Regions from separate parts of the Vibrio sp. PSi01 genome, predicted to be linked through region 2. Evidence: predicted binding sites of a transcription regulator. Region 2 holds the regulator's gene; the other holds the start of a gene.

Region 1 (16,290 bases), on a different contig from region 2:
TGAAAGAGAAATATGACCACGTAAGTAACCACCAGCAAACAATTCATCGTCTGATGCGTTTTCAATGCGAGCATCAATTACTTCAAGTAGTTTTTCTTCAAATTCGATAATCATAATATTCTCTTATTTCACAATAAATTGACTAGCACATAACGGTTCAACATCGTAGAAGCTGCGTAATGCTTCAGAAAGCATTTTTACTCTAGGAGGGAGGCCAACTTCTAAGATACCCATGACTTCACTGTGTACTTTATTCATAAAGGCCAAGCGATCTGGCTCAAAATCGCCGTGTAGATTGTCACAGCTGACATTAAAAGGAAAGCCTGCGCTCGTCGCAATGATCCATTCATACGCTTGTGGGCGTATTTCGACTTTTTCAAACTCAGCTTGAACTGACTCAGTTCGGCCATCAGGTTCATACCAATAGCCAAAGTCTTCCAATAAACGACGCTCAGGACCAGCGACACACCAATGTGCTATTTCATGTAACGCAGAGGCATAGAAGCCGCGAGCGAAAACAATTCGATGATGTGGAGTGTCGTCGTCGGCAGGTAAATAGATCGGCTCATCAGCGCCGAGCTCCAATTTGGTGTTAAAGCTTTCAAAGAAAGTCTGATTAAAAATGTCGATAATGTCTGAGTATTGGTGCGTCATAAATTCATATTTAAGTAAAAAGAACAGGGGCATTTTGCGTTTTTTTAAGCACTCGGTAAAGCCCTATAACGAGTAATGATTTTGTGCTAACCATTAGACTTTATCGTGACAATCGATTGCTGATCCAAGATTACACCACTTTGAGGTAAATAATTAGTTTAGCTAATCCGAAATGCCTATTCACGGTACAAATATTCATTCGTCAATCAGCGTTTTTACTACTACACTCGCGCTTCATTTTTATATCCTCAAGGCCTTATAAAACTCCAATTTATAGACCTAAATTATAGAGCTACAGCAATGCTACTAAGTGTTTTGTATATCATTGGCATCACGGCAGAAGCCATGACCGGCGCTCTCAGTGCTGGCAAACAAAAAATGGATTGGTTTGGTGTAATGTTGGTTGCAAGTGCAACGGCAATTGGCGGCGGTACAGTACGAGATATCTTACTCGGCCATTACCCTTTAGGTTGGGTTGAAAACCCACAATATCTGGCGATCACCTGTATCGCAGGTGTTATCACAACAGGACTGGCTAAATGGGTAATCAAGTTAAAAGGCTTGTTCATTCGTTTAGATGCTCTAGGTCTTATCGTGTTCAGCATCATTGGCACGAAGGTCGCGATGACCATGGGTCTGCACCCAATGATCTGTATGGTGTCTGCCTTGGTAACTGGCGTGTTTGGTGGTTTGTTGCGTGACCTTATCTGCCGTCAAACACCATTGGTTCTGCATGAAGAGCTATATGCATCTGTCGCACTTGTCGCTTCAGGTTTATACCTAGGTTTGCTTGAGCTTGGCATTAACGACGTAACCGCAACGATTGTTACGCTTGTGGTTGGTTACTTGCTGCGTATGGCGGCCGTACGATTCAAGTGGCGCTTACCTTCGTTTCAGCTTGACCCTGAAAGCTCGGTACACTAGCGCTTGCTAGTACTAAAATACGAAACGCTGCGCGTCATGCACTAAAATATAAAAAAAGGGGCAGCCTCATAATGAGACAGCCCCTTTTAGTATCTATAATTTCAATATTGAAAGAATAGATGCAAAATTAGATTTTTGGCGTTTCAGTTGTCACACCAAAGTTTTGACCGCGATGGCGTAGCAAGTGATCAAGCAGAACGATAGCCAGCATCGCTTCAGCAATAGGCACCGCACGGATACCCACACATGGATCGTGGCGACCTTTAGTGATTAACTGCGTTGCTTCACCGTCTTTAGTGATCGTGTCACCAGGAACGGTAATGCTTGATGTTGGTTTAAGCGCAATGCTTGCCACAATATCTTGACCAGTAGAAATGCCGCCTAAGATACCGCCAGCATGGTTGCTGCTGAAGCCTTCTGGAGTTAATGGATCACGGTGTTCACTACCACGTTGATTAACGACATCAAAGCCATCACCAATCTCAACACCTTTCACCGCATTAATGCTCATTAGAGCGTGAGCAATGTCAGCATCTAAACGATCAAATATTGGCTCACCAAGGCCTACAGGCACTTTAGTCGCAACCACTTGAATCTTCGCACCGATCGAGTTGCCTTCTTTTAGCAGGTCACGAATCAGTTGGTCAAACTCAGGAACTTTGTCGGCATCTGGGCAGAAAAACGCGTTGTTTTCGATCTCATTCCAATCCACTTTATCAATTGAGATATCACCCATTTGAGAGAGGTAAGCTTGGATTTCAATACCAAATTCTTGTTTCAGGTATTTCTTCGCAATTGCACCTGCCGCAACACGCATTGCAGTTTCACGAGCAGAAGAGCGACCGCCGCCACGGTAATCACGCACACCGTACTTTTGATGGTAGGTATAGTCAGCATGACCAGGACGGAATTTGTCTTTAATTTCGGAATAGTCTTTAGAGCGTTGGTCTGTATTTTCAATCAATAGACCAATAGAAGTGCCCGTAGTTTGGCCTTCAAATACACCTGATAAGATTTTCACTTCATCCGCTTCACGGCGAGCCGTTGTATAACGAGAAGTACCAGGGCGACGACGGTCCAAATCTCTTTGAAGGTCTGCTTCGGTAATTTCTAATCCTGGTGGGCACCCATCTACGATACATCCTAGTGCGATACCGTGACTTTCTCCGAACGTAGTCACGCGGAAATGTTGTCCGATACTGTTTCCTGCCATTACTTCCTCTAAATCAGCTATTGGCAGAAGGTTTGATTCTTAAACCGACTGGCTAATAGCTTTACTTGTCTATTCTTCGTGAATTCATAGTGGCTTTATTACCAAATGATGTAAACCCAAAAAACGAACAATTTTAACTTTATCTTACATAAGCCGAATGAAACGAATAACAGAAGAAAATGAGTAGCGCTTGAAAAGAAGTGTTTTATGATGTGTAAAATGCAAAAAACCCGACAACTCGGAGAGTTATCGGGTTTCTTTAAATAATGGCACGCCCTGAAGGATTCGAACCTTCGACCACCTCCTTAGAAGGGAGGTGCTCTATCCAGCTGAGCTAAGGGCGCGCTACAGGAACGAATTATACGAATTCGAATCAGTAAAGCAACGGCTTTATGTAACATTCTGATCTAAGTGAGTAAAAAAAGGGCAACAAACATATAAGTGTTGAAAATTAAACCAAAGCAATCGTTTGCTTGATGGTAATCAAAAAGATTTTCTGGAATAATGCGCCAAAAACATCAGCCACTAACTTGAATATCAATACTAAGGAAATTCATGACTGCTCAAAATATTGATGGAAAGCTAATTTCTCAAACGGTTCGCTCTGAAGTAGCGGCACGTGTAAAGGCTCGTACAGAAGCTGGACTACGCGCTCCGGGCCTAGCGGTTGTTTTAGTGGGTGAAGACCCAGCTTCTCAGGTTTACGTAGGAAGTAAGCGTAAAGCGTGTGAAGAAGTTGGCTTCGTTTCTAAATCTTACGATTTGCCAGCCACAACGACAGAAAATGAACTACTAACATTGGTAGACCAACTGAACGAAGATCCGGAAATTGACGGTATTCTAGTTCAACTACCTTTGCCTGCTGGTATTGATACTACTCACGTTCTTGAGCGCATCACACCAGAAAAAGACGTTGATGGCTTCCACCCATACAACGTAGGTCGTTTGGCTCAACGTATGCCTAAGTTACGCTCTTGTACGCCTAAAGGCATCATAACGCTGCTTGACCGTTACAACATCGACTTACGTGGAAAACACGCGGTTGTGGTTGGCGCATCAAACATCGTAGGTCGCCCAATGACTCTAGAGCTTCTTCTAGCAGGTTGCACGACAACAACATGTCACCGCTTCACCAAAGACCTTGAAGGTCATGTACGTCAAGCCGATGTTGTGGTGGTTGCCGTTGGTAAGCCTAACTTCATTCCTGGTGCTTGGATTAAGAAAGGTGCTGTTGTGGTCGATGTTGGTATCAACCGTTTGGAATCTGGCAAGCTCGTTGGCGACGTTGAATACGATGTGGCTAAAGAGAGTGCAAGCTTCATCACACCAGTACCGGGTGGTGTAGGTCCAATGACAGTAGCGAGCCTAATCGAGAATACAATGATCGCTTGTGAACAATTTCACTCAAAGTAACTCGCAGCGACAGTATGAATAAAATGAAAAAGCCGCAACGTGAAGAACGTTGCGGCTTTTTCTATGCTTTTCACTTTTGATACTAAGCTACTCACTTTTAATATAGAGCGACTCGCTACTTATCTGGAATATCGGTTTTTTCTGTCTGTTCAGAAGGTGGTAGTAAGCTAACGATCTCACAATCGGTGGATGCTAGTTTTTCCAAGTCAGAACCTTGTGTCACTAAGCGGAAATCACCGTCGGTAATCACCCCAAGAGGAATCGCTTTAGGGTACAGAGCCTTAAACTCGTTGAGATCAAATGCTTCTGTTAAGCCTGTGCTCTTAATTTGGCTGCCTTGAGCCATTAGTGAATTCAATTTGGAATACGTCACGCCTTCAGAAAACAGACTTCTATTTCCATCGCGGTTCACTTGATGCCTTTCATGTTTATTCTCTGAGGATTCAAGCTCAAACACTTTATTCTCTCCAAACTCGTCTTGATAGTGCATGCTAACTAACGGGTTGGTTTGACGATACGGCGATACAATCATCGCACGCCCTATTCCATCCAAATCAAGATTATTTTCAGCGTGGCTCGAAGCTGGATTACCAAAATAGACATTCAAGTTATCCATGCGCGCCAAGCGAATGCTTTCCCAGTTGGTATCGGCAAGCACACTGTTAATGTTATGTGTCGCCAGTACTTTGGCAAACTGCCGTGCAAAGTGAGTCGCACCAAAGAATACAACCCCTTGTGCCTTCTCCTGGGTCACACCTAACTTCCTTGCCCACCAACTGGCAGTGAGACTCTGAATCACAACCGTACCGATGATGACCAAAAACACCATTGGCACCAACAGGTCTGCGCCTTCGATTAATTGCTTTTCTTGAAGCTTGATTGCAAACAGAGAAGAAACTGCGGCAGCGACGATCCCGCGAGGCGCTATCCAACTCAAAAACCATTTATCTGCCGAGCTGAGATCCGTGCCGATCCCGCTGATCCACACACTCAGAGGACGAGCCACCAGCATAACGACCGCTAATAAGCCAATACCCCCCCAACCTATCGAGAGGAAAGTCCCTGAATCAAGTCGACTCGCCAGTAAGATAAACAGTGCTGAGATAAGTAACACAGTTAAGGTTTCTTTGAACTCAATAATATCTTCAAGATCCAACCCTTTCACGTTAGCAAGCCAGATACCCATGATGGTCACGGTTAATAGACCAGACTCTTCACTCAGGTCATTAGAAAAAGAGAACGCCGCCAACATCAACGTCAGGACAGCCACGTTACGTAGATAATGCGGAAACCAGTGCCCTTGTAACATCTTAGCAATCAGGTGACCGCCAATACTGCCTAACCCCAAACCAATCGCTAGAGTCAGCCCCAAAGCTGAAAGTACATGCCCAGTAGGATCGGCAGAAGAGACAATGTATTCATAAACAAGAACAGCAAATAGAGCGCCGATAGGATCAATAATAATCCCCTCCCATCGCAATATATTGCCTAAAGAGGATTTGGGCTGAATACTACGTAGCATAGGTACAATTACCGTCGGGCCAGTGACAACCACCAATGCCCCAAACAGTGCCGCTAACGGCCAACTGAAATCGACAAAATAATAAGCCCCCATCACGATGCACGCCCATGTAATCAACATGCCGAAACTCACTAAGTGAGTCACCATCCGGCCATGACCTCTGATTTCTTTGAAATTCAGAGTTAATGCACCTTCAAACAGAATGATAGCAACACCTAACGAAATCAGCGGAAATAGAACATCACCGAAAATAACATCGGGATTAAGGATAGTTAAACCGGGACCTAGCAACAGGCCAACGATAAGAAGAGGGAGAATCGCGGGAAGACGCAAACGCCAGCCAAGTAGCTGACAAGCTAAAGACAAAAGTCCAATTAACGCCAAAGAAGAAGTAATCGACAAATCCATTTGTGCCCCTAAAAATTTGTACCACACCCTGTGATACAAACCTATTTGCTGAAACAAGAAAGCCTACGTGATTAAACTATAGGCTCTCTTTTTCGTGCTAACCGAATATTATTGCGATTAATCAGTCACTTTACTATAGGGGAAATAAAGTGACTGACTCATCCATTCGGTACTTATCATCTAGCTACAGAGAAAGTACCACACCAGCAATCGCTGCACTCATTAAGTTAGCAAGCACACCCGCACAAATCGCTTTAAAACCGTATTGTGAGATGAAAGAACGACGCTCTGGAACTAAACTGCCCAAACCACCGATCAGAATCGCCATGGTAGAAATGTTAGCAAAACCACATAAAGCAAAAGTCACGATCGCTTGTGAGTGTTCGCTCAATGCATCTTTTACGTCCATTAGCTGAATGAAAGCCACGAACTCGTTCACGACAATCTTGTTACCGATCAGTGAACCTGCAACCACAGCCTCTGACCATGGCACACCAATCAGCCATGCAACAGGAGCGAACACATAACCTAGGATAAGTTCGAAGCTTAGATTTACGCCAAACCAGTCACCAGCTATGCCCAGTAAGCCATTTAGCATTGCTATCACACTGATAAAGGCAAGTAGTGTTGCGCCCACTGCAACAGCAATGCGAAGTCCAGACATAGCCCCATCTGCCATTGCCTCAACGACGTTTGTTGCTCGTGGAATTTCAACGTCAGACTCAATATTTTCTTGAGCCTCATCTGCGTTACCTGGTACCAAAATCTTGGCCATCAATAGACCAGCAGGCGCTGACATAAATGCCGCAGCGATCAGGTAGTTCAAATCAACACCAAGCGATGCATAGCCAACTAACGTGCCACCAGCCACTGAAGCCAAACCACATACCATCACCGCAAACAGCTGTGAGTCTGTCATGTGTTTTAGATAAGGTTTAACCACCAATGGCGCTTCGATCATGCCAACAAAGATGTTTGCCGTCGCAGACAGTGACTCCGCGCGGCCTGTACCTAGGAACTTTTGCAAAGCGCCGCCGATGAGGTTGATCACCTTTGGCATAAAGCCGATGTGGTACAAACCTGAAATCAATGCAGAGAAAAAGATAATGATGCCCAAAACATTAATCGCAAAAACGAATCCATTATTGGTAAGGCCACCAAAAAGGAAGTTTATCCCTTCTTGACCGTAATTGATTAAGCTAGACACCGCGCCTGTGGCTGCATTCAATACTTCTTTGCCCATTGGAACATACAGTACCAATAGCGCGAATGTAACTTGCAGTAAGAAAGCTAGAGAAACCGTTCTCAGCGGGATATTTTTTCTGTCCGTAGATAGTAACCAAGCGGCAACTAAAATAGTGATAATTCCAAGTAGGGAAGCCATGTGCGTCAACCTAAAAGTTGTAGGTAGGAAAGGCGACGCATTGTATAGAGGAAATCGTTTGCGGCAAGGTGCGATTGTTAACGTGATGTTGGGGTAATCAATTCGGAACAATGTAATTAATTAAATCATTGAATTTTAATAAATAACTTTGATTAAAAAGCATACTTTTTCCATATGGAAATTATATTTATAGATTTAGAAAAAGTTAGCGATGTAATTCAACGCAGGTTTTAAGGTTTTCATCCCAATAGGTCGGTGATCCGATATGGTCTTTAATAAATTCAATCACCGCGGAAAGCTTCTTCGGCATATTCTTGCGGCTAGGGTATACGGCATAGAAAGGCATCAACTGGCTCGCTCGCCATTCCGGTAAAACTTGGATGAGCTTGCCCGTTCTAAACTCTTCCTTCACTAAATATGTGGCTAGATAAGCTACGCCCCACCCTGAAACTGCCGCATCCCGTACTGCTTCAGCCAAATCCACAGAATAATCACCCGCTACTTTAACGCTAAGGTTCTCTTGCCCGTTATCAAACGCCCAAGATGTGTAATCTCGCTCTCGGCTACGATAGATAAGGCAGTTATGGTCAATCAGGTCAGAAGGCACATGTGGAGTCCCTGCTTTAATTAGATAGTCAGGAGATGCAGCCACCACAAACTGACTGTCTGCCAATCGCTGCGCAATATAACCTTCGGGCAAATCTTCGTTATTGGTGATCCAGAGATCCAATCGCTCTTCAATCATATCTACCTTGTAGTCAAACAAGTGGACCTCGATTCTCAGCTGAGGATAAAGTTGTCTGAGCTGATCAATCGCAGGAATGATATGCAGTGTGCCAAATGACTGTGACAAGCCGACTCTCAATATTCCAGAAATATCATCTCGTTGGCTGTCCATATCCATTTGAGCCGCTTTGACAGTATTGAACAGCTGCTCACAGTGCTGATAGAACACTTCCCCAGCTTCGGTCAGCGTTAGGCTACGTGTGGTTCTTTGTACCAGCTTGATACCTATCGAATCTTCGAGCAAAGCAACTTGCTTACTGATGTGAGACACCGACACATTCAAACTTTTTGCAGCACTGGTAAAGCCTTCATGCTTGATTAACGCATGGAATATCACCATCTGTGCGGCTCTATCTGTTAGCACAAGGCCACCTTCTTAAATCTCTGAAATATAAAATCGGATAAAACAAAAAGGACTCCGAAGAGTCCTTTAGTTCGTTCGGCCTATACTAGGCTAAATGCTATTCAAGGCGACCTTAGGTCGATTAATCAAACTTAATTCTGTCTGCTAGGTGGCTAACTGCTAACGCAAAGTAGTAAGAACGATTCCACTTCATTAACACATTGTAGTTGTTGTAAATGAGGTACGAACGACCAGTTTCATCATCAGGCATAATCAGCCAAGCTTTGATGTCTTCGTCTAGCTTAGGTAGCGCGCGACCATCGAAACGCGTAATACCGAGTTCAGACCACTCTTTTAAGTACTTCGCTTTGTCTTCGTCTCGACCTTGCATCTCAATAGACACGGTTGATGGAACGTGAACCTGACGCCCCCAAGTATATTTGTCATCCCAACCCGATTGGCTGAGATAATTAGCCGCCGAAGCAAACACATCTTCTTCAGTACCCCAAATATCTTTCTTGCCATCACCACTGCCATCAGCGGCGTAAGCTAAAAATGAGCTTGGCATAAACTGAGGTTGACCCATAGCACCAGCCCAAGAGCCTTTCATGTCTTTGGGTGCTATATGTCCTTGGTCGAGAATCGTTAGTGCGGCCATAGCTTCTTTACGGAAGAAAGCTTCTCTGCGTCCTTCATAAGCCATGGTCGTCAATGCATCGATAACGCTGTAATTCCCCGTGAACTTACCAAAATTACTCTCTACGCCCCATAACGCGACAATGAACCTTGGTTGAACGCCATACTCATCGCCAATACGCTTTAACGCTTGGTAATGCTCTTTATAAAGCGCTCGCGCCTGCTTCACTTTCCAATCTGGCACTGCTCTTGGAATGTACTCATCCAGAGTCAGTTTTTTCTCAGGCTGATTTTTGTCGGCTTTCACGGCTCTTGGCTTAAACGTCACACCATCAAAGGCTTCTTCAATGATCGCTTCGGAAATGCCTTCTTCACGGCCTTGTTGCTTTAGTTTTTCTACATATTGCTCAAAGCTCAACTCTTCAGCTTGTACTGAGCTAATGGCCAAGCTATTACCCAATAATAACGCCGACACTGCCAATATGGTTTTTGAAAATTTACTCAACGATCACTCCTCCCTGAATTGAGGTGGCTATCACTCTTCGTCTTGAACTTTTTGTTGCGATTTACGCTCTTTATGAAGCTCAAGCTCATTAACCGGTGGTGGCGGAACCTGCAAAAAGAAACCATCGGTATTCAGTGACTCTCTCACTTTATCGATGTTCACTTGAGCCAGTTTACGACCATCCATTTTAATTACCATTACAAAACTAGGTTTACCAAACATTTGCATCAATGCGTCAGGAACTTGTGAGAAATCATCCTTCTTAGGGATATAAAGGTATGTTCCTTCTTTCTTTGAACTTTTATATATAGAACACAGCATGACAAACCTTTTTTAATTGTTTATGACTACAAAACTCTCACTTGCGAGATCAATAGTTTATGTTGGGGAAATATTGAGAACAAAACGTTCATTTGACAACAAGATTACTTGCTGTGCTTGGTTTGGGAATATAACATGATAAACCTAGTTTCAGGCAATGCCCTTTATTTTATTGATAAAGAAATTGTACCCATTCGCTATTGAGGTCCTGTAGTTTTTCGATGTCTAGTAACCCAGATCTAAAAGGTAGCAGTTTTACGCTATCTGTATTGCACTTATCCGATGATCAAGTCGAAAATGCAGTGTCTTTTCTTCAAGAGAAGGTAGACCAAGCACCTACGTTTTTCGCTGCTGCGCCCGTTGTTATCAACATCAGTAAAGTCGCAGGCGATATCGACTTTATTCGACTGAAAAGCGGTATCTCTCAAGCGGGCATGATCCCGGTTGGCGTGGCTGGCTGTTCTGATAAGCGTATGCAAAACCTAGCGAAAGAAGCTGGCTTTGCTGTTATGACAGCAAGCAAGTCTCCCTCTCAAGCTCCGGCGAAAATGGCTCCGATAAAAGTGGTGAGAACACCGATTCGTTCAGGCCAACAGGTGTATGCAAAAGATGGCGATCTATTAATCCTAAGTCATGTAAGCGCCGGAGCAGAAGTGATAGCCGATGGCAGCATCCATATTCATGGCACTTTACGAGGCCGTGCTATTGCAGGTGCAAGTGGTCAAACTGAAGCAAAAATAATTTGTAATGATTTACAAGCCGAGCTGGTTTCCATTGCTGGAAATTACTGGCTCAGCGATCAAATTGATAGCGAGTACTGGCAGAAGAAAACCATGTTCAGTATGGCAAACGATGTATTAAACGTTGATGTCCTCGCAATATAAGAGAAATAAAAGGAAAACAGAATGGCACGCATTATCGTTGTAACGTCAGGTAAAGGCGGGGTAGGCAAAACAACCTCCAGTGCAGCTATAGCCTCGGGTTTGGCTTTAAAAGGAAAGAAAACCGCAGTTATCGACTTTGATATCGGTCTGCGTAACCTAGATTTAATCATGGGTTGTGAGCGTCGTGTTGTTTACGACTTCGTTAACGTTATCAATGGTGAAGCGACGCTGAACCAAGCGATGATCAAAGACAAGCGCACGGAAAACCTGTTCATTCTTCCTGCGTCTCAAACTCGTGATAAAGACGCACTGACGAAAGATGGTGTTCGTCGTGTATTTGATGAACTGGATGAAATGGGCTTTGATTTCATCATCTGTGATTCTCCGGCAGGTATCGAGCAAGGTGCTCTGATGGCGTTGTACTTCGCTGACGAAGCGATTGTTACGACTAACCCAGAAGTTTCTTCTGTACGCGATTCAGACCGTATTCTAGGTATTCTTGACTCTAAATCTCGTCGTTCAGAAGACGGCTTAGAGCCAGTGAAAACGCACCTTCTACTGACTCGCTACAACCCAGCACGTGTGACTCAAGGTGAGATGCTAAGTGTAGAAGACGTTGAAGAAATTCTGCACATATCTCTACTGGGTGTAATTCCAGAGAGCCAAGCGGTATTGAACGCATCGAACAAAGGTGTGCCCGTTATCTTTGACGAAGCAACCGATGCAGGCATGGCTTACAATGATACTGTAGAACGACTACTGGGTAACCAAGTAGACTTCCGTTTCTTAACGGAGCAGAAGAAAGGCATCTTCAAAAGACTGTTCGGGGGCTAATACGCAATGTCATTATTAGAGTTTTTTAGACCACAGAAAAAGACAACCGCAAACCTAGCCAAAGAGCGTTTGCAGATCATTGTTGCAGAGCGACGTAGCCATGACGACCCAGCACCGTCATACTTACCACAACTAAAAGAAGACATCTTGAAGTGTATTGCAAAGTACGTTGAGGTGGATCCTTCAATGGTTGATCTAACGTTCGAACACAAAGATGACGACATTTCAGTATTAGAGCTGAATGTTAAACTTCCAGAAGAAGATCGATAAGTAGAGCTAGAGCCGTGCTTATCAATACTCAATAAAAAAGAGAGCCTAGGCTCTCTTTTTTGTATCTACATTTATAGTTGTAGTTCGCTTAAACTTGGGAGCAATAAACGGTTATTTGATCGCTTTGTTAAGCTTCTCGCCAACCACTTCTAAACGCCAGCCTTGCATAACATCAGGCAATTTCTCAGGGTTACGGTCATGTTTCCAAACCCAGCTCAACACTTGATTTAGTTGCTTCTTGGATGCTAAAAATTCCGTTGCTAAACCACTGTGTTGCGATGCCGTTTTCACTTCGTCTTTCAACACTTTGAATACTTGCTTGTAGCCTGGATAGTCCATTAAGCGTTCTACTGGTGCTGGGTACTCTTCTTCTGGAGTATGCTCAGCTAACTTAACGATTGAACTGATTTTAGCACCATGGCGGCGTACAGAGCGGTAATCAAAACCTTCTTGCTCCATTTGCTTGGGATCTTTCATCGAAAAACGCGCCACGGCCCACAAGTCTTGCTCTTTGAATACAAAGTTCAACGCTAAATCGCGCTTAATCGCTTCTTTTAAACGCCAAGTTGCAAGGGGTCTTAAGATAGCGAGCTGCTTAGGCTTTAACTGCCACGCACCCTTAATATCAAGGTAAGCGCTGTCAGGGTTTGCTTTACGGATACGCTTAGCCACTTGTAAATCAGACTCTTGTTGAGCCGCTTCCCACCAGCCTGCTTCCATCACTTTTTCTAGAAGCTTGTTGTACATAGGCATTAGGTAATGAACGTCTGCCGCAGCATAGTCGAGCTGTTTTTGAGAAAGCGGACGAGCTAGCCAATCAGTGCGAGATTCACTCTTGTCTAAATCAACACCGACAAACTCTGAAACCAAGGCAGCAAAGCCAGTTGATAAGCCATGACCTAAAAAAGCCGCCATGATCTGAGTATCGACCATTGGAGTTGGCGTGCAACCAAATGCGTTCTGGAATACTTCTAAATCTTCACCGCAAGCATGCAGCACTTTTAGGACAGAAGCATCTTTTAACAACCCTACAAACGGTGTCATTTCACCAAGAGCAATAGGGTCAATCAGTGACAGCGTTTCACCATCAAATAACTGAATCAAGCCTAATTGAGGGTAATAGGTTCTTGTACGAACAAACTCCGTATCAAGCATAACGACATCGGCTTCACGTGCTTGTTGGCAAACTCGCTCAAGGTCTTTCAATTGGGTAATGATTTGATAATCCACAAAAACTCTCACTGGTTTTACTTTGATCGCCGGATACAAAAATGCCGACATTAACTGTCGGCATTCTAACACCATTTTTCGGCGCTCGCTTAGATTAAGCACTTCGATGGTTTCTGGTGCGATGGTTACTCGAAAATTAGCTCGTTACTCGCTTGCGCGTTTAGCAAGCTCAGCATCATTCTCTTCACGTAATACACGGCGCAAAATCTTACCGACATTGGTTTTCGGTAACTCTTCACGGAACTCAATCAATTTAGGGATCTTGTAGCCAGTTAGGTGTTCACGACAGTGCGCGATAATGTCTTCTTTGGTTAGGCTAGGATCACGTTTTACCACGTAAATCTTAACCAGCTCACCAGACACCTCATGAGGTTGGCCGATAGCCGCTACTTCTAACACTTTACCATGCAGAGCCACTACGTCTTCAATCTCGTTCGGGTAGACGTTAAATCCAGACACAAGAATCATGTCTTTCTTACGGTCAACGATGTATAGCAAGCCTTCTTCGTCAAACTTAACGATGTCACCTGTCGATAACCAACCGTCTTGATCGATCACCTCTTTGGTCGCTTCTGGGCGTTGCCAGTAACCTTGCATCACTTGAGGACCACGAACTTGCAATTCACCCACTTGATCATTGGCAATTACTTTACCTTCATCATCAATGATACGAACTTCCGTCGATGGTACAGGCAAGCCGATTGCACCCGTGTAGTCTTTCAAGTCATAAGGATTACCCGTAACCAAAGGAGCACACTCGGTTAAACCATAACCTTCCAGCAAGTGAATACCTGTCACTTTCTTCCATTGTTCAGCAACAGCACGTTGAACCGCCATACCGCCACCAACAGACAAGCGTAGGTTACTGAAATCTAGCTCGTGGAAATCTTCGTTGTTTACTAGTGCATTGAACAGCGTGTTTACGCCTGTAATCGCAGTAAATGGGACCTTTTGTAGTTCTTTGATGAAACCAGGAATATCGCGAGGGTTAGTAATAAGCAGGTTTCGACCACCCATCTCAACAAACAATAAACAGTTCACAGTCAGCGCGAATACGTGGTATAGCGGCAAAGCTGTTACCACCAGTTCTCGGCCTTCTTGCAATACAGGGCCGTATGCCCCTTTCGCTTGAAGTACGTTCGCAATCATATTGCGATGCGTTAGGATTGCGCCTTTCGCTACGCCCGTTGTGCCACCCGTGTACTGTAGGAACGCGATGTCATCACCCGCCATAAACGGCTTCACATATTGCAGACGACGGCCTTTGTGCAGCGCTTTTCGAAACGAGATAGCACCCGGCAGATCATACTTAGGTACCATACCTTTTACGTATTTCACAACGAAGTCGACAATTGTTCCTTTAGCACGCGGCAGCATTTGCCCTAGACTGGTTAGAACAACGTGTTTAACTGGAGTGTTGTCCACCACTTTTTCTAGCGTACTCGCAAAGTTAGATACGATCACAATCGCCTTTGCACCAGAATCGTTCAGTTGATGTTCAAGTTCACGAGGCGTATACAGCGGGTTGACGTTCACTGCAATCATACCTGCACGCAATACACCAAAGAGTGCAATTGGGTATTGCAGCAGGTTTGGCATCATAAGTGCGACACGATCGCCTTTCTTCAGTTTCAGATCATTCTGCAGGTAAGCAGCAAAAGCACGACTGCGCTCTTCAAGCTTACGGAATGTCATGATAGACCCCATGTTCTCGAATGCCGGTTGGTCTGCGTACTTCTGTACCGACTGTTCGAACATTTCAATAAGAGATGGGTACTGATCTGGGTTGATCGTTTCTGGTACGTCACTTGGATAACGTGAAAGCCAAGGTTTATCCACGATGTTACTCCTCGTTTATCAGCTGACGACTGCTCGCCGCTATTTATCATTGCGGTATTACAGCACAGCTTTAGTGCATGAGCACTAAAAGGCTCAAACACTTGTTTAAATTTTGTTAACTACACCAAGAATTAGCTCTGAAACTAGCTCTGGGCTCTCTAAATGACAATGATGTCCGCCAGGAATAGTCTCTATATGCAGAGAACTATGGGCTGATTTGTAGCGATTATGCTGCAAATGTCGGAATCCATCATTCCCTAAAACTATTAATTGAGGGCATTCAATAGCCGCCATGATCACTTCAGCATGCGTCTGTGACATACGATACAACGAGTCACATTTTAGGTTAGGGTCGCATCGCCATTGCCAAGAGTTCTCGAACTCGGCAATACCTCGCTCAACAATAGGAGCAATAAGTTCTGCTTTAATTTGATTGGCGTGAACTCTCAGCTTAATAGCATCCTCAAGGCTTGCTAGAGGACGTGAAGGCTTTCTTCGCTGTCGAAGACGACTGAGTACCCCTTCCCTCAAGCGAGAGACTGTTTCGTGGGGAGCTTCTGAAAGAGGTCCGTGACCTTCAATTTGAATTAATCCTGACACCTTTTCAGGAAAGGCGGCACTATAGCAACTTGCGATCAATGCACCAAGTGAATGTCCTACTAGTACCAGTCTGTTTGGCGATAATTTAGTCACCAACTGATGCAAATCATCGATATAGTCGTGAAATGGGTAGTAACTGCCTGACTTATGAGATGAAAAGCCATGACCAAAGAGGTCAATCGCAACCAGATGAGAATTTGGTGAAAGTACTTGTAGATTCGATATAACAGAAGAAAAGCTCGCTGAGTTATCAAGCCACCCATGAATAAAAACGACCGTCGTTGCGGTCGTTTTTGGGTTACCAATCTGCTGTGTTGCAAGTGTTCCACTTGCAAGGGAGTATGACTTTTCAATCATATACGGTTTGTTTTCCCTGTTTTGATGTATCCATAAATCTTAACCAACTCTGCCTATTCGACGTCTTTAATTACGCGGCCTTGTCTTGGCATCGTTTGGAAACTACGACAATGTAAGCTGCGACATGAATAATAGGTAGGAGCAAAGTCGTTCACAACCACTCTCTC
Region 2 (16,290 bases):
TCAAACAGATCAAAGCGTATAAACAGCATTTCAACTTACTTCTCATCGATCTGAGAGGGCACGGTAAATCAGACAATATACTTAAAGGGCTGATTTCGAATCGTTACACCTTCAAATCGGTAACGCTCGATATTCTCAAAGTTTTAGATCACCTAAAAATTCGTTCTGCCCATTTTGTTGGCATGTCTTTAGGTACTATCATAGTACGTAACGTCGCTGAGTTAGCAGCAGGGCGTGTGCGTTCAATGGTATTAGGCGGTGCTGTTACTAAGCTAAACACTCGCTCTCAAGTTTTAATCAAATTAGGTAACTTAAGTAAACACATCATTCCTTACATGTGGTTATACAGTCTTTTTGCGTATGTAGTAATGCCGCAGAAAAGCCAAAAAGAGTCTCGTCACCTTTTTATCCGTGAAGCTAAAAAACTGTGCCAAAAAGAGTTTAAGCGCTGGTTTATCTTAACGGCAGATGTAAACCCTTTGATGAAGTATTTTAAAGATAGGGAATTACCAATACCGACTCTTTATTTGATGGGCGAACGTGATTACATGTTTATTAAGCCTGTAAAAGAAATGGTGGAAGCACATGAGTCGAGCGAGCTAGTAGAAATTCCGAATTGTGGACACGTATGTAATGTGGAAAATCCTGAAGAGTTTAATCAGCGTTCGATTGCGTTTATTCAAAAGCAAATTCAGTGATTATCACGATTCTTTATCAGAACAGACGCTCGAATAGAATTGAAACAAAAACGGGAAGCTAATTTTAGCTTCCCGTTTTTGTTTGGAGGAGGTATCTGACCGAGTTGTTATATAAGGCCGTTGGAGCCACTTTACCTTTCAAAACCTGCTATTCAGGAGAAGCAGCACCGCACTGCCAACAAGAGCCAAATTGGGCTTCATTGACTTCATGACACTGTCTGCAACGCCACTCTTCATAGATTATAGAATCTTGCTGTTTTTGGTATTCATTGACAATAACACGTGCCTTATTGGCTTGTTCTGGTTCATACAGCCAAACATACGGGTCAGTATCTTCTGTAAAAGGGATTTCTCCTTTCAAACCAAACAAACCCTCACCACGGACCTCACACGCAATATTCTCACTTTCTAGCAATCCACATATGATGTGAGCTTCAGTAGGGTTCGATGCGCTAAAGATTTTCATTGAAATAGAACCTTATTTGGCTATGTGTGTTATCTAATCTATATCCATTATTCAGCTACAGGTGTTGAGCGAAACTTACCCATCAACCATTTAGCAATAATTGGGAATATACCTAGTAATGCAAATGACAACAGCACTGAAGGAGACACGATACCCGAAAGTGAATCTATTTCTGCGAGTTGAGTACCAGCATTTAAGAAAACAGCTGTACCTGGCAACATCCCAATTTGACTCGTAATGTAGTAACGACTTACCGACATCGGCGTTAGACCCATCAACAGGTTGATAAGGAAAAATGGGAATACAGGGATCAGGCGTAGAGAAAATAAGTAAAATGCCCCGTCTTTTTCGACACCTTTATTCATGGTCGCCAATTTGTCGCCGAATTTGGTTTGAATCCAGTCACGTAACAAATAGCGGCTACTCAAAAAGGCGATAGTTGCACCGATTGCACTGGCGAATGACACCAATAACAAACTATTCCAAAAACCAAAGAGCGCAGCACCCAATAGGGTCACAACAGCAGCTCCTGGAATCGAGAAAGCGGTAATCATGACGTAAGCTGCGAAATAAATAGCAGCCGCGGCGATAAAATTACTGTCAATGTATTCATTCAAAACGGCTTGCTGAGCCTTGGCATTCTCAAGTGTGAGGTATTGGCCAAAGTTGACGCCTAGTAAGACAATCGTTATTACCAACACAATACCCAATATCATTTTCTTACTCATTGATACTTCCTCTAAATTTTCAATGCATACCGATAGTATAGATAGACAGGTAAAGCTTAGATTAACTTTCAACAGATATAAAAAAAAGCCGCATAAATGCGGCTTAGTTATGTGTAGTTTTAACTGATAATGTTAATTTACGCGACTGATAAGCTCTTCGCGACGCTGCTGCGGTATAACAGACCAATGTGTACCATTAATCGCACCTTCTAGCGCCCAAAGTAACTCGATACTGACAGAGGACGCGTGAGATTCCTTGATGGCGTTAAACGCGTTTACAGAGCCAGATTCATATAAACGTTCTACGGAATCTATCCCAGCCTTTTTCAACATGCGCTCGGTAGCAAGTCGAAGGTTAGGAAGGTCTTTTAATCGAGTTGGTTTAGCAGAAGACTGTTCAGCTTTTTCATCTTTAGCAAAACCCAAAGACGTAGTCGCAAGCTGCAAGATTTTTTCTTGATCCTGCCACAGGCCTTCAGGCAAAGCGAAATATTTAGTAACAACAGGGAAGCCACGTTTTTTGTAAACGTAAGGTTGAAACCCTTGTTGTTCAAATTGTTTTGTTGTGCATTTGTCCGCTCGTATATGCAACTGGTCATTTACAACCAGAGCAAACATCGTGTCATCGGCAAAAAGACCGAAGCCACCAAACATTGAACGTGATTTTATTTTTCCTAGGGACTCAAATAACTTCATTGAGTCCTTTAGTATCGGTTTATCCATGTTATTTATCTCGGTGTATTTGAACTACGCCACCAAATAAGCAGGTCCGAGAGATTAGCAAAATGTTGCAACTAAATTGTCAATAAGCCGTAAATTACTAAATTATTAGTAACCACTGCATTTTGCCATCGGTAACCCCGCTACCATACCAACGAGTGGTTTAGGCCGGAAGCTTTGCGTCTCACTCTTTCGAGTGGTTTGCCCTGTGCGTGACTGATTAAATAGAATAAAGTTTTTGTTGAATGAAGCTCACACTTGTTATTTCAAAATGTGATATTGCTTCAATTAATGATCTTGCTGTTATGATACCAGGTTCATTAATGTTGTTGATAAAAAAAGCGCACCTAAAGGTGCGCTTGATTAGAATAAACTGAATTTATCAATTAATTTAACGTTTTAACTGTACTTCGTTCAACAATTTCAGGGTGCATTTCGAAAACGCGTTTTTCATGATCTTTATCTTTGATGCGTTCTAACAAAATTTCGAATGCATTTTTACCAACACGACGCTTCGGTTGGTGAACCGTGGTCAATGGTGGGGAGAAATATTCAGCGAGTTCGATGTTATCGTAACCAATAACTGATATATCTTCAGGAATGCGAATTCCTTTTTCTTGTAATCGACTCATCAAACCTAGTGCCATGGTGTCGTTGAAACAGAACACTGCCGTTGGGCGATCTTTCATCTCAACAATCTTATCTGCTGCTATAACAGCAGTATCACATTCAAAGTTACCTTCAATGATCAAGCGTTCGTCAGTGGCAATATTAGCTTCGTCAAATGCACGTTTGTATCCTGCGATACGTTCAACACAGGCTGCTTTATCTAAGTGGCCACTTAAACAAGCAATCTTAGAGTGACCGCGTTCAATAAGGTACTTGGTCGCTAGGTAGCCACCTTCTTCAGAGTTATCAATGATCTTGTCGGCTTGAGAGCTCTCAGGACCCCAGTCCATCACTACTTTAGGAATGTCAGCGTGACGGTCTAACATTTCTCTTAGTTCTTCAGTTAGGTCTGAACACATAACCAAGATGCCATCTACACGCTTCTCTGCAAGCATTCGAATGTAATCACGTTGCTTCTCATAAATACCGCCTGTGTTACACAAAATCAAAGTGTAGCCTTGACGGTAGCAGTAGCTCTCTACGCCATCGATAACCTCAGAGAAGAATAGGTTGGTTGACTGAGTTACTAGCATGCCGATAGTGCGTGTTGTATTACATTTCAAACTACGAGCAACAGCACTCGGTGCATAGTTTAGTTCGTCTACGGCTTTGTTTACTTTTTCTTGAGTCGCTTCTGCGACAAAACGTGTTTTGTTGATTACGTGAGAAACGGTTGTTGTTGATACGCCTGCTAAGCGAGCGACATCTTTTATAGTGGCCATGGTTTTATCCTATTAGAAGCTACTTTCCCAAAGTACGGAATAAAGTAGCCGTTAAGCTACTTAACTAAGAGCTTAAATTTGTAGGGCTCTTTGGGTACTAAAGTGCTAAAAAACAAAAAACCGCTATTGAGCGGCTTGTCTTAACACCGAAATGCTTTGAACTTAAATAAGCTTAGCATTTCGTGAATGTTTCATATTTTATCGTTTGCGGTCACAATTTTAGACTGACTAGAAATTACTCGCAATATAATTCACCCAGAAATCCGGGTGAATTGTCACATTCTACTGAATTTATTTACCTAGTCGTTGGGCGAACTTATTCACCAGCTAAATATTGAGTGTCTAAATTGCAAAATGCGAGTAGCAAAGACGAGACCGAAGCGTAGAAACCAAACTGGTCAACGTCATGACATTTCACATTAAACTTTGGCAACCAAGTAAGTAGTTGCTGATCGATAAACTGCTGTTGAATGACGAACGATTTCTCTAATTCTTCTTCAAGCTCAGTTTCATTTGAACGGATGATTAGATTGCCAAGGAAGTCGAGTTCGATAGCAATGTGATCTGCAGGTTCTTTTAAGTCTTGGTTCACGATTAAGTTGTGCTTAGCCATGATGTCTTCCATGTCTTTAGCTGGCTTATCGTTTAATAGACCTGTTTCGCCGATGTACATTGAAGCGTAAGGTAAAGCACCATGTTTGTCTGTCTTCAAGAAAAGGTCGCAGAAGTCAGCAGACAGTTCCAGTTGGGCATCTTCACGTGTTTGTAGACGGTTCAATGCGTCTACAAGCTTATCAATCGAAGGCTTTAGAGCTTCATTCGAACCTAAACCAGAAAGGAAAGAACGAATTTCAACAGAGTGGTAGTGATCGAGTTCTTCTTGAGTGAGCTCTTTGGCGAATAAGCTTGATAACCACCAGTAAATTTCTGCTCTTTGCTCGTTGAATGCTTTCGTATCTTTCATTTCATAGATCCTGATTTAGTCTTGTGATGTTTATATACCCAGCGCCGTTAAGTCATTTGGGTACAAGCACACCAAGGCTGAATAACAAGGTTATTTGCTAAGCGCAAAGTGACTCGTTCGTAGTAATGCCTATATTGAATTGCGATGGACGATAAATAGCAAGGTTTAAGATTGTCTTGTATCAAAAAAAATCCATGTTTCTGGCTTTTATCTTCAGTACCACTAGAATTGTTACTAGTCATGAATAGAATAGTCATTGAAACTATTAAATAAGAAAAGTGGTGTAGATGAGCTATCACGTATTGGTCGTAGAAGATGATGTGGTAACCCGCAGTAAACTGGTTGGATATTTCCAGAACGAAGGTTACACAGTGAGTGAAGCTGAGAGCGGCGCTCAGATGAGAAACGTGTTGGAAGAAAACAACGTTGATCTCATTATGCTGGACATCAACTTACCAGGCGAAGATGGATTGATGCTAACTCGCGAATTACGCAGTCAATCAGACATTGGAATTATTTTAGTTACTGGACGCACGGATAGCATCGACAAAATCGTAGGCCTTGAAATGGGCGCAGACGATTATGTTACTAAACCCTTCGAACTTCGCGAATTATTGGTTCGAGTTAAAAACTTACTTTGGCGTATTGCTGCTGCTCGTAGAACAGCGACGGGAGTGGTGGAACAAGCAGAAGATGAGTCTGTTGTTCGTTTTGGTGAGTGGACGTTTGATATTCCTCGCCGAGCGCTAAGCAAAAATGGTGAGCCGGTTAAACTGACTAAGGCTGAGTATGAGTTGCTAGTCGCACTCTCTTCTTACCCTAACCAAGTATTAAGTCGCGAACGTATTTTGAACATGATTAGCCACCGAGTGGATGCGCCTAATGATCGCACTATCGATGTGTTAATTCGTCGTATGCGCGCAAAAATGGAGTTTGATCCCAAGAACCCACAGATTTTTGTGACGGTTCACGGTGAAGGTTACATGTTCGCTGGTGACTAAACCCTTCGGGCGTTTTAATCAGTAAAAAAAGACAACTAGCGTAAAAAAGCCGAGACATCATTGATGGTTCGGCTTTTTATTTCTTGCCATACTATTGGTTATTGCTAACCATCCGAAAATTAATAGATATCGATTTGAGACTAGGCCGCAGAAACGACGCCATTATCTTCTTCTAAAATAGAAGGCTCAGGGACAACGATAGGCTCTTCAACATTATCATTACTCGTGTCTAGCCAATCGCGCAGGCTTTGCCAAACTAACCCCATGGTTTCGTGCCAATAACGTTCGGTCTGCTCAAGGTATAGCGCTTTAGGCATGTACTTATCCCAAGGCTCTACAATGCCTTCTTGTGCAAGGTAGTTGGTTGGTGCCGCTAATGGTTTCATACCCGCAGCATGGAATTCATTCAAGGCGCGAGTCATATGGCTAGCCGATGTAACTAATACCATCTTTTTATTTTTAACAAACGCGGCGGCTTGGCGGGCTTCTTCCCACGTGTCTTTTGCTGTTTCAAGCAAAATGATGTCAGGTTTTGAAACCCCAAGCGCTAAAGCCACTTTAGCCATCATTCTTGCATTACTCACTTCAGTCCCCGCACCATAGCCAGACAAAATGAGTTTGGCACCAGGATAAAGGCGTAAAATACGAATGCCTTCACTTAAACGCATCAATCCTGTGCGACTAAGCTCAGATGTAGGTGGGATTTGGTCGTCTACGACGTGACCACTGCCGAGAACCATAACGTAATCGATGGTGTCATCGACGGGTAAAAAAGCGGTGTGTTGCCTTTCCATTGGCATTAAAAGTTGACTAGAAACTGGCTGGAAAGCGATGAGGAAAATACCACAGAGGGCTGAAAGGGTAATTAGGCAACCAGTCTTCCTTTTGGTAGTAAACATCACTAGGGCTAAACCCAGAAAAGCGAGAATTAACATTGCTGGCAGTGGCATCAATAATGAAGACACTACTTTTTTCAGCTCAAACATATCCGAATAGTCCGAAAAAACATCACTTGGTAGTAAAAAGAGACATCGCCTCTTTATTCCTGAAATTCCTGTGACAGAATAGCAGGCACGATAGGACATAATAACTCAAGTAGCCGTGACTGAAGACCGTAATTTCGACGATATTGCCCACAAATTTGCAAAAAATATTTACGGCTCTGACAAAGGAGAGATCCGTCAGATCATCGTATGGGAAGATTTAGAACAAGCTTTGAGCAAATTTGATGGTTCCATATCTCCGTTGCATATACTCGATGCTGGCGGTGGGCTTGCACAAATGTCGCAAAAAATTGCGTCGCTTGGGCATAATGTTTCTCTGTGTGACCTCTCTTCTGAAATGCTGAAACTAGCAGAAGAAAGTATCAGCGAAGCAGGTTTGCTAGAGCGGTATCGTTTTATCCACTCTCCCATTCAGAATGTGGCAGAACATCTCGATGGGAAAGTCGATGTTGTGATGTTTCATGCTGTGATGGAGTGGTTAGCGAACCCGAAAGAGGCACTTGATTTATTACTGGAACAAGTAAAGCCGGGTGGTGTTGCTTCGATAATGTTTTACAACCACCACGGATTAGTCCTGAAAAATGTGATTTGTGGCAACATTCCTCATGTATTGAATGGGATGCCACATCGAAAACGGTTTAAGCTGCAACCACAAAAAGGCTTGAAGCCGGAAGAGGTTTATCAATGGATAGAAGACGCTGGTCTAGAAATCTGTGGTAAATCAGGCATTCGCTCTTTCAGTGACTACATAGGTAATATGGAGTACATGGGCGATTACCAATTTGAAGATGTATTGGAACTGGAAAAACAGCTATGCCGCCAAGAGCCATATCTGTCACTAGGCCGTTATATTCACGTTTGGGCTCAAAAACCTGCGCAATAGCAGCGGTGAATGTGGTAAAAGAAGCCACAACATGCGCTATGCAATCGTAAGAAGCCCGCGTCATAAAGAAATAGGCGTAATATCTAACATGTTCGATATTACGAAAAACAGTAACAGGAACCACAATGAGTGAAATGACTCAAACTGCCGAAGAGCAGCCAATTGATGAGTTGGTGGGCTGGGTCAAGCAGCATGATTTTTCATTAAACTTGCCACCAGAGCGCTTAGCATTTTTGATTGCTATCGCAGTATTAAGCAATGAAAGGTTCGATGAAGAGTTGGGCGAGGGTGAATTGCACGATGCATTTACTATTGTCACTCGACTGTTTGAAGATACTGGCGAAGCGTCTGCGTTTCGTGCCAACAACGCCATCAATGAGTTGGTTAAACAGAAGCTGATTAGCCGCTTTACTAGCGAAATCACCGATGGTGCGAGCATTTACCGTTTGTCGCCATTAGCGATGGGTATCTCAGATTATTACTTACGTCACCGTCAGTTCTCTAAATTAAAATTGTCTATCCAGCTTTCTATGGTTGCGGACGAGATGGCTAAAGCTATTGAAGCTGCGCAGAAGGGCGGAACTCCAGGACATTGGAGAAAGAACGTTTACGGCGTGCTCAAGTATTCTGTTGGTGAAATTTTCGATCAGATCGATCTTAACCAACGTGTTATGGATGAGCAGCAGCAAACCGTTAAGCAGCAAATTGCCGACCTTTTAAACAAAGATTGGCGAGAGGCGATTAACAACTGTGAAACTTTGCTTTCAGAAACCTCGTCCACGCTAAAAGAATTGCAAGACACCTTGCAAGCGGCGGGTGATGAGCTGCAAACACAGATCCTCGATATTCAAGAAATTGTTTACGGTGACGATGAACTCGAGTTCGTTGGCGAAACCTTGTTCGGCTTGCAGATGAAGCTTGACCGAATCACTAGTTGGGGTCAGCAAGCGATCGATTTGTGGATCGGCTACGACCGCCACGTTCACAAGTTTATCCGTACCGCGATTGATATGGATAAAAACCGAGCCTTTAGCCAACGCTTGCGTCAGTCGGTTACCGACTACTTCGATGCGCCTTGGTTATTGACCTACGCCGATGCCGATAAGCTAACTGATCTTCGTGATGAAGCGCTTGTGCTTCGTGATGACGAAGTGATGGGACAAGCGCCGATCGACGTAGAGTACGAAGAATTTGAGCAAGTGAATGATCTGCTTTCAGAACGAATTGCAGAGATGTTAAAAGCTCACAAACAGCAAGGCGCGCCAATTGACCTTGGCCTTGTGTTACGCGATTACCTCGCAGCACACCCTCGCACACACCATTTTGATTTAGCCAGAATTGTTGTCGACCAAGCCGTGCGCTTAGGTTACTCAGAGTCTGACTATCAGGCTATTCAGCCAGATTGGCAGGCAATCAACGATTTCGGTGCAAAGGTACAAGCAAATGTCATTAACAAGTACTGATGATTACATGCCAGAGAAACTGGTAAAAGCGATAGCGAACCCACTGTTCCCTGCGCTAGACAGCATGCTGCGTTCAGGCAAGCATGTTTCAACCGAAGACCTAGATAACCACGCGTTGCTGTCTGACTTTGAAGTTGAGCTTCAGCATTTCTACCAACGCTACAACACCGAGCTTGTGAAAGCGCCAGAAGGCTTCTTTTACCTGCGTCCGCGTTCTACGTCTCTGATTGGTCGTAGTGTATTGTCTGAGCTAGACATGTTGGTTGGTAAAGTGTTGTGTTTCTTATACCTAAGCCCAGAACGCCTTACTCATGAAGGTATCTTCACCAACCAAGAGCTGTTTGATGAGTTGATGTCGTTAGCGGATGAGAAAAAACTCATGAAGCTAGCAACCAACCGTGCGTCTGGTTCTGACCTAGACAAAGAAAAGCTGTTTGAAAAAGTGCGTACTTCTCTACGTCGCTTACGTCGTATCGGCATGTTGATTGCGATTGGCGAAACGGGAAAATTCCGTATCAGCGAAGCGGTATTCCGCTTTGGTGCTGACGTTCGTGTTGGCGATGACATGAAAGAAGCGCAATTGCGTCTTATCCGTGACGGTGAAGCTGTGGTGCATACGCAAGAGCCTAACCAAGGCAGCTTGTTGAATGAAGAGCAAGCAGAAGCTGTATCAGAAGTCGATGCAGGCATAGATGAAAACGGTCAACAAGACATTTTTAACGATCAAGCTGACTTTGACCTTGAGTCAAACGACGGCGAACAAACAAAAGTAGAAGGTGAAGCATGATTGAAAGAGGTAAGTATCAATCATTAACCATGGTCAACTGGAACGGCTTCTTCGCACGTACTTTTGATATTGATGGATTGGTTACAACGCTTTCTGGTGGTAACGGTGCAGGTAAGTCGACCACAATGGCGGCATTCATCACAGCACTCATCCCAGACCAAAGCCTTCTGCATTTCCGTAACACAACGGAAGCGGGTAGCTCACAGTCATCTCGTGATAAAGGCCTTTACGGTAAGCTTCAACCTGGCGCATGTTATGCTGCGCTAGATGTTGTGAACTCTCGTAATCAACGCCTGTTGTTTGCAGTAAAACTGCAGCAAGTTGCGGGTCGTGACAAGAAAGTAGACATCAAGCCGTTCGTTATCCAAGGCCTTCCTAGCCATGTGAAACCAACGGATGTATTGATTCAAAACGTTTCCGACAGCCACGCTCGTGTATGTCAATTGAACGATGTGAAAGCAGCAGTTGCACAATACGAAGGCGCTCACTTTAAAGCATTCTCTTCGATTGTTGATTACCACTCACAGATGTTTGAGTACGGTGTCGTCCCGAAGAAACTGCGTAACAGCAGCGACCGTTCTAAGTTCTACCGTCTAATTGAAGCATCACTTTACGGTGGTATATCAAGTGCGATTACGCGTTCTCTGCGTGACTACCTTCTGCCGCAAAATGGTGGTGTGAAGAAAGCATTCCAAGATATGGAATCGGCACTGCGTGAGAACCGCATGACGCTAGAAGCGATCAAGACAACTCAGTCGGATCGTGATTTGTTCAAACACTTGATCACTGAATCTACGAACTACGTGGCTGCGGACTACATGCGCCATGCTAACGATCGTCGTAACAAGTTAGATCAAACCATGAAGTTCCGTGGTGAACTGTTTGGTTCTCGCGAAACCTTACTTGATCAAAACAACCTGTTGAATCGTGTTCAAGAAGAACTCGAACTGCTGGTGGATCAAGAATCAGCGCTAGAGCAAGATTACCAAGCGGCTTCGGATCACCTTCAATTGGTTCAAACTGCACTTCGTCAGCAAGAGAAAATTGCGCGCTACAGCGAAGATCTAGAAGAGCTTAATGAGCGTCTAGAAGAGCAGATGATGGTGGTTGAAGAAGCCCAAGAACGCGTACTTCTTGCTGAAGAGCAGGCAACCATTACTGAAGAAGAAGTGGATAGCCTGAAAACTCAGCTTGCTGATTACCAACAAGCGTTGGATGTTCAGCAGACTCGTGCGCTTCAATACCAGCAAGCGGTTCAAGCATTAGAGAAAACTAAGCAGCTACTGGGTGATGAGTCTATTACCGCAGAAAGCGCATTAACTCTGGTTTCTGAGCTAAAAGCACAAGAAGAATCAAGCACGCAGACGTTACTGTCTACTAAGCACAAGCTCGACATGTCTTCTGCAGCTTCTGCACAGTTCGACAAAGCACTGTCTTTGGTTAAGAGCATTGTCGGTAACGTTGAACGTAAAGAAGCGTCTCATAGCGCTAAGCAAGCTCTAGAAAAAGGTCGTAACGCAAAACACGTTGTTGAGAACGAACAGCAATGGCGTGCTCAGCACCGCGACATGGCTCGCGATGTAGCGCAGCAGCGTCAAGCAAAAGAGCTTGCGACTGAATACCAAAAGCAACACAACATTTCACTGACTGACGAAGCGGTTTTCGACGAAGAACGCGAACGTCATGCAATGCAGATCGAAACGCTTGAGTATGCTCAAGAAGAGTTACGTGAAGCGAAAAGTGAACAACGTCGTGTGCAACAAAACCACGATCAAGAGATTCAAAAGCTTGAGTCTATTGCTCCTGCTTGGATCACGGCAAACGATGCCCTTGAAGCATTGAGAGATCAAACCGAAGCTGAGCTAGAAGATAGCCAAGCGGTAATGACTCAAATGCAGCAAGTACTTGAAGACGAAAAGTCTCAAGCGGTTGCTAAAGATCAACTGGCAACCCGCCGAGCTGAACTTGAGCAAGAGATCGAGCGTCTAGCATCTCCAGGTGGTTCTAACGATCCTCGTCTGAAAGGCCTCGCTGACACTCTTGGTGGCGTACTGCTTTCTGAGATCTACGACGACATCACCATTGGCGATGCACCTTACTTCAGTGCGATGTACGGCCCAGCTCGTCATGCGATTGTGGTTTCTGATTTGGATGGCATTAAAGAGAAGCTGGTGGATCTTGATGATTGTCCAGAAGACCTTTACATCCTTGAAGGCGATGTAGACGCGTTTGATGACAGCTCATTCAATGCCGACGAGCTTGAAGGTGCGGTCTGTGTTCAGTTGAACGATCGTCAAATGCGTTATTCTCGTTTCCCTGAGATTCCATTGTTTGGTCGTGCGGCTCGTGAACAGCGCCTAGAGATATTGCGTGAAGAGCGTGATGTTGTTGTGGAAAACCACGCCAAAGCCGCGTTCGATTCTCAGAAACTGAATCGCCTATACCAAGCATTCAACAGTTTTGTTGCTAAGCACCTGCATGTTGCGTTTAACGCAGACCCAGAACAAGCACTTGCTGCGATTCGTGATAAGCGTAATCAAATTGTTCGTTCTCTGGCTGAGCTTAACTCTAAAGAGCAGCAGCAACGCAGTCAGCTTCTACAAAGCAAGCAGGCACTAGGTGCATTAGACAAACTCGCGCCAATGGTTCGTATTCTTGAAGACGAAACATTAGCTGAGCGCTTAGCTGAATTAGAAGCACAACTTGAGCGTTTAAGCGAAGCTAAGTCTTACTTGAACACTCACGGTAAAGCGCTTACTTCACTAGAGCAAATTGTATCTGCACTTGACGCTGACCCAGAACAATTCGAAACTTTGGAAGCAGAATATCGTCAAGCAGATAACGCGCTACAAAGCCTAAAAGGCAGAGTGTTCGCGCTGTCTGATTTGATTGAGCGTCGTCACTATTTTGCTTACGCAGACTCTGTTGATTTGCTCAACAAGAGCAGCGAACTGAGCGAGCAATTAAAAGCGAAATTGGTGCAAGCTGAACAAGCTCGAGCTAAAGGCCGTGATGGCTTAAAGCAAGCTCGTGAACAGATGAACCAATACAACCAAGTATTGGCAGCACTGAAGAGCTCGCACCAAGCGAAGCAAGAGACTGTTCAAGAGTTCAAGCAAGAGCTTCAAGAGTTCGGTGTTAACGCTGATGAAGGTGCTGAAGAGCGCGCTGTACGTCGTCGTGACGAGCTTCAAGAGCGTCTGCACACTTCTCGTAGCCGCAAGAGCGAATACGAGCGTACTATTACTTCAACTGAACTTGAGATGAAAGCGTTAGCTAAGCGTCTTAAGAAAGTACAGAAAGAGTACACCGAGCTTCGTACCTTCGTGGTTGCAGCAAAAGCAGGTTGGTGTTCAGTCCTACGTTTAGCTCGTGAGAATGACGTTGAACGTCGTCTACATAAGCGCGAACTGGCTTATCTAACGGCTGGCGAACTTCGCTCAATGTCGGATAAATCACTGGGTGCACTGCGTTTAGCAGTGGCTGACAATGACGACTTACGTGATTCGCTGCGTCTATCGGAAGACAACGCACATCCAGAGCGTAAGGTTCTGTTCTACATTGCGGTTTACCAGCACCTTCGTGAGCGTATTCGCCAAGACATCATTCATACGGATGATCCGGTTGAAGCAATCGAAGAGATGGAAGTTGAACTAGCTCGACTAACTGAAGAGCTGACCCAGCGTGAAAACCGCCTAGCGATCAGCTCTGAGTCGGTAGCAAGCATCATTAAGAAGACGATTCAACGTGAGCAGAACCGTATTCGAATGCTGAACCAAGGCTTGTCGAACATTTACTTTGGTCAGGTTAAGGGCGTACGTCTGAACGTTAAGATCCGTGAAAGCCACGAGATCTTGCTATCAGGGTTAGCGACTCAACAAGAACAACATAAAGACTTGTTTGAATCAACGCGCTTTACCTTCTCAGAAGCGATGGCGAAGTTGTTCCAACGTGTGAACCCACATATCGATATGGGTCAACGTTCTCCGCAAGTTTTGGGTGAAGAGCTACTCGATTACCGTAACTACCTAGAGCTAAGTGTTGAAGTTAACCGTGGTTCAGATGGTTGGTTACAAGCGGAATCGGGCGCACTGTCTACCGGTGAAGCGATCGGTACCGGTCAATCTATCCTACTGATGGTTGTTCAGAGCTGGGAAGAAGAGTCTCGTCGACTTCGTAGCAAAGACATTGTTCCATGTCGTTTGTTGTTCCTCGATGAAGCAGCCCGTCTGGATGCGAAATCTATCTCTACTTTGTTCGAGCTGTGTGACCGTTTAGGTATGCAACTTCTGATTGCAGCACCAGAGAACATCAGCCCTGAGAAAGGTACAACGTATAAACTGGTTCGTAAGGTCTTCAAAGATCACGAGCACGTACATGTTGTTGGCTTGCGCGGTTTTGCTCAAAACAGACCGGTATCTCCAGTTCAAGAGCTTATTGAAGAAGCTGAGTAATAAGCTTGATAGCTGAGCAATAACTTTGATAGCTGAGCTATAACCTTGATAGCGCAGCTATAAGCTCGAAAGTGATTCAATGATATTTGTTCAAAGCCCCTGATCAATAGGGGCTTTTTTGTACCTTGAATCTAACATCTACAACAGAACAACTCCCTCTTAATCCTCTCGTTGATAGTGATAAGACCACTCATACCTTATGGTTATTATCAATGGAACTTGTTTGAGGTCACACGCACAAAACCACAAATAATGTATGGTAATGACATAGATTTAATAATATTAATAATATTGTATTACTTAAATTTTAATTATTGATAACTCGCGTGTGCGAAAGGTAAAGGTAGGGCCTAGGTATGATTCAAATCGTTATTGATGGGAAATATCGAATCGTCGAGCAAGGACAAACCGTTCTTGAAGCGGCAAAAACATGTGGTTTGGAGATCCCATCTTTATGTGGTTTGAACAAAACAGCGGATAAAGTACCGTGTGATTTGTGTGTCGTTGAAGTTGATGGCGTTGGTGTTACTCGCTCTTGTGAGCTTGAAGTGTCTAATGGGTTGAATATTACCACTCAGTCAAAACAGCTAACGAATCATCGACAAGAAGCGTTGAATCGCATCATGACCGATCACTACGCTGACTGTGAGGCGCCATGCCAAACTGCCTGTCCTGCTGGGGTCGATATCCAATCTTACCTGCACCATATTGCTCAAAATGATCACATCAAAGCGATTGAAGTGATCAAAAAGACATTGCCAATGCCGCTTTCAATTGGTCGTGTGTGTCCTGCTTTCTGTGAAACCGAATGTCGTCGTAACTTAGTCGATGAATCCATCGCGATTCGCCAACTCAAACGTCACGCTGCCGATGCGGACTTAGCCGCTCAAGAAAGCTATATGCCTACGAAGAAGCCAAACAAAGGCAAGAGCATTGCAATTGTCGGTAGTGGCCCTGGTGGCCTTACCGCAGGCTATTACTTGTCGAATGAGGGTTACGATGTCAGTGTATATGAATCGATGCCTAAGGCTGGTGGTTGGTTGCGTTATGGTATCCCTGAATACCGTTTACCTAAGTCGATTCTAGACAAAGAAATCGAGCTGATGTGTCGTAACGGGATGTCTGTAGAGTGTGACAAAAAGTTGGGCGTTGATTTTACATTGTCTGATTTAAGCAACGACTTCGATGCGGTTTGTTTAGCGGTTGGTGCATCACAAGCCGTTGAGATGAATTACGCCGGAAGTGATTTAGCAGGTTGTTACCTTGGCGTCGATTATTTAAAGGACTATGTCACCGATAAACAATACATCACGGGTATAAAGGTCGCTGTCATTGGCGGTGGTAATACCGCGATTGATTGCGCTCGAACCGCAGTTCGTGATGGTGCTGATACCACGCTAATTTATCGACGAACACGAGATGAGATGCCGGCGGAAGATTACGAAATCGAAGAGGCTGAACATGAAGGCGTCAAATTCCATTTCTTGACCAACCCTGCTGAAAATATTGCTGATGAGAATGGTCATGTATCTGAAATCCGCTTAGAACGCATGGCGCTTGGCCCCGCGGATGCATCGGGTCGACGAAGCCCGAAACCGACGGGTGAGTTTTTTGTTGAGGATTTCGATACCGTGATTGCTGCCGTGTCGCAAAAGCCTGATCTGAGTTTTATGGACAATGAAGAGATTGAGATTCCTCTTACTCGTTGGAATACCGCTGATGCCGATCCGC

What was found. Region 2 encodes PurR, which represses purine synthesis genes. Its sites were predicted from a motif close to TNANGNAAACGTTTNCNTNA; they were not measured.
Region 1: a site for PurR is predicted at 7,565-7,584, ahead of ACFI6G_RS17715 (NupC/NupG family nucleoside CNT transporter). Genes of this name have one in related genera too.

What each region holds. Positions count from the first base shown of each region.
Region 1 is NZ_JBHNYN010000016.1:754-17,043, forward strand. Features, by position in the region: gene ACFI6G_RS17680 (YfcL family protein) at 1-114, opposite strand, end outside; gene ACFI6G_RS17685 (elongation factor P hydroxylase) at 124-654, opposite strand; gene ACFI6G_RS17690 (trimeric intracellular cation channel family protein) at 955-1,578, shown strand; gene aroC (chorismate synthase) at 1,706-2,791, opposite strand; tRNA gene ACFI6G_RS17700 (tRNA-Arg) at 3,059-3,135, opposite strand; gene folD (bifunctional methylenetetrahydrofolate dehydrogenase/methenyltetrahydrofolate cyclohydrolase FolD) at 3,347-4,204, shown strand; gene ACFI6G_RS17710 (cation:proton antiporter) at 4,320-6,134, opposite strand; gene ACFI6G_RS17715 (NupC/NupG family nucleoside CNT transporter) at 6,319-7,518, opposite strand; gene ACFI6G_RS17720 (LysR family transcriptional regulator) at 7,724-8,644, opposite strand; gene ACFI6G_RS17725 (lytic murein transglycosylase) at 8,790-9,788, opposite strand; gene ACFI6G_RS17730 (YcgL domain-containing protein) at 9,819-10,109, opposite strand; gene minC (septum site-determining protein MinC) at 10,331-10,993, shown strand; gene minD (septum site-determining protein MinD) at 11,015-11,827, shown strand; gene minE (cell division topological specificity factor MinE) at 11,834-12,097, shown strand; gene rnd (ribonuclease D) at 12,209-13,327, opposite strand; gene fadD (long-chain-fatty-acid--CoA ligase FadD) at 13,472-15,166, opposite strand; gene ACFI6G_RS17760 (alpha/beta fold hydrolase) at 15,272-16,123, opposite strand; gene ACFI6G_RS17765 (Slp family lipoprotein) at 16,177-16,290, opposite strand, start outside.
Region 2 is NZ_JBHNYN010000003.1:351,229-367,518, reverse strand. Features, by position in the region: gene ACFI6G_RS06965 (alpha/beta fold hydrolase) at 1-698, shown strand, start outside; gene ACFI6G_RS06960 (putative signal transducing protein) at 847-1,164, opposite strand; gene ACFI6G_RS06955 (TVP38/TMEM64 family protein) at 1,212-1,892, opposite strand; gene ACFI6G_RS06950 (TfoX/Sxy family DNA transformation protein) at 2,025-2,615, opposite strand; cyclic di-GMP riboswitch class I at 2,743-2,828, opposite strand; gene purR (HTH-type transcriptional repressor PurR) at 2,999-4,003, opposite strand; gene torD (molecular chaperone TorD) at 4,320-4,967, opposite strand; gene torR (two-component system response regulator TorR) at 5,255-5,968, shown strand; gene elyC (envelope biogenesis factor ElyC) at 6,109-6,954, opposite strand; gene cmoM (tRNA uridine 5-oxyacetic acid(34) methyltransferase CmoM) at 7,070-7,855, shown strand; gene mukF (chromosome partition protein MukF) at 7,981-9,318, shown strand; gene mukE (chromosome partition protein MukE) at 9,299-10,105, shown strand; gene mukB (chromosome partition protein MukB) at 10,102-14,559, shown strand; gene fdhF (formate dehydrogenase subunit alpha) at 14,916-16,290, shown strand, end outside.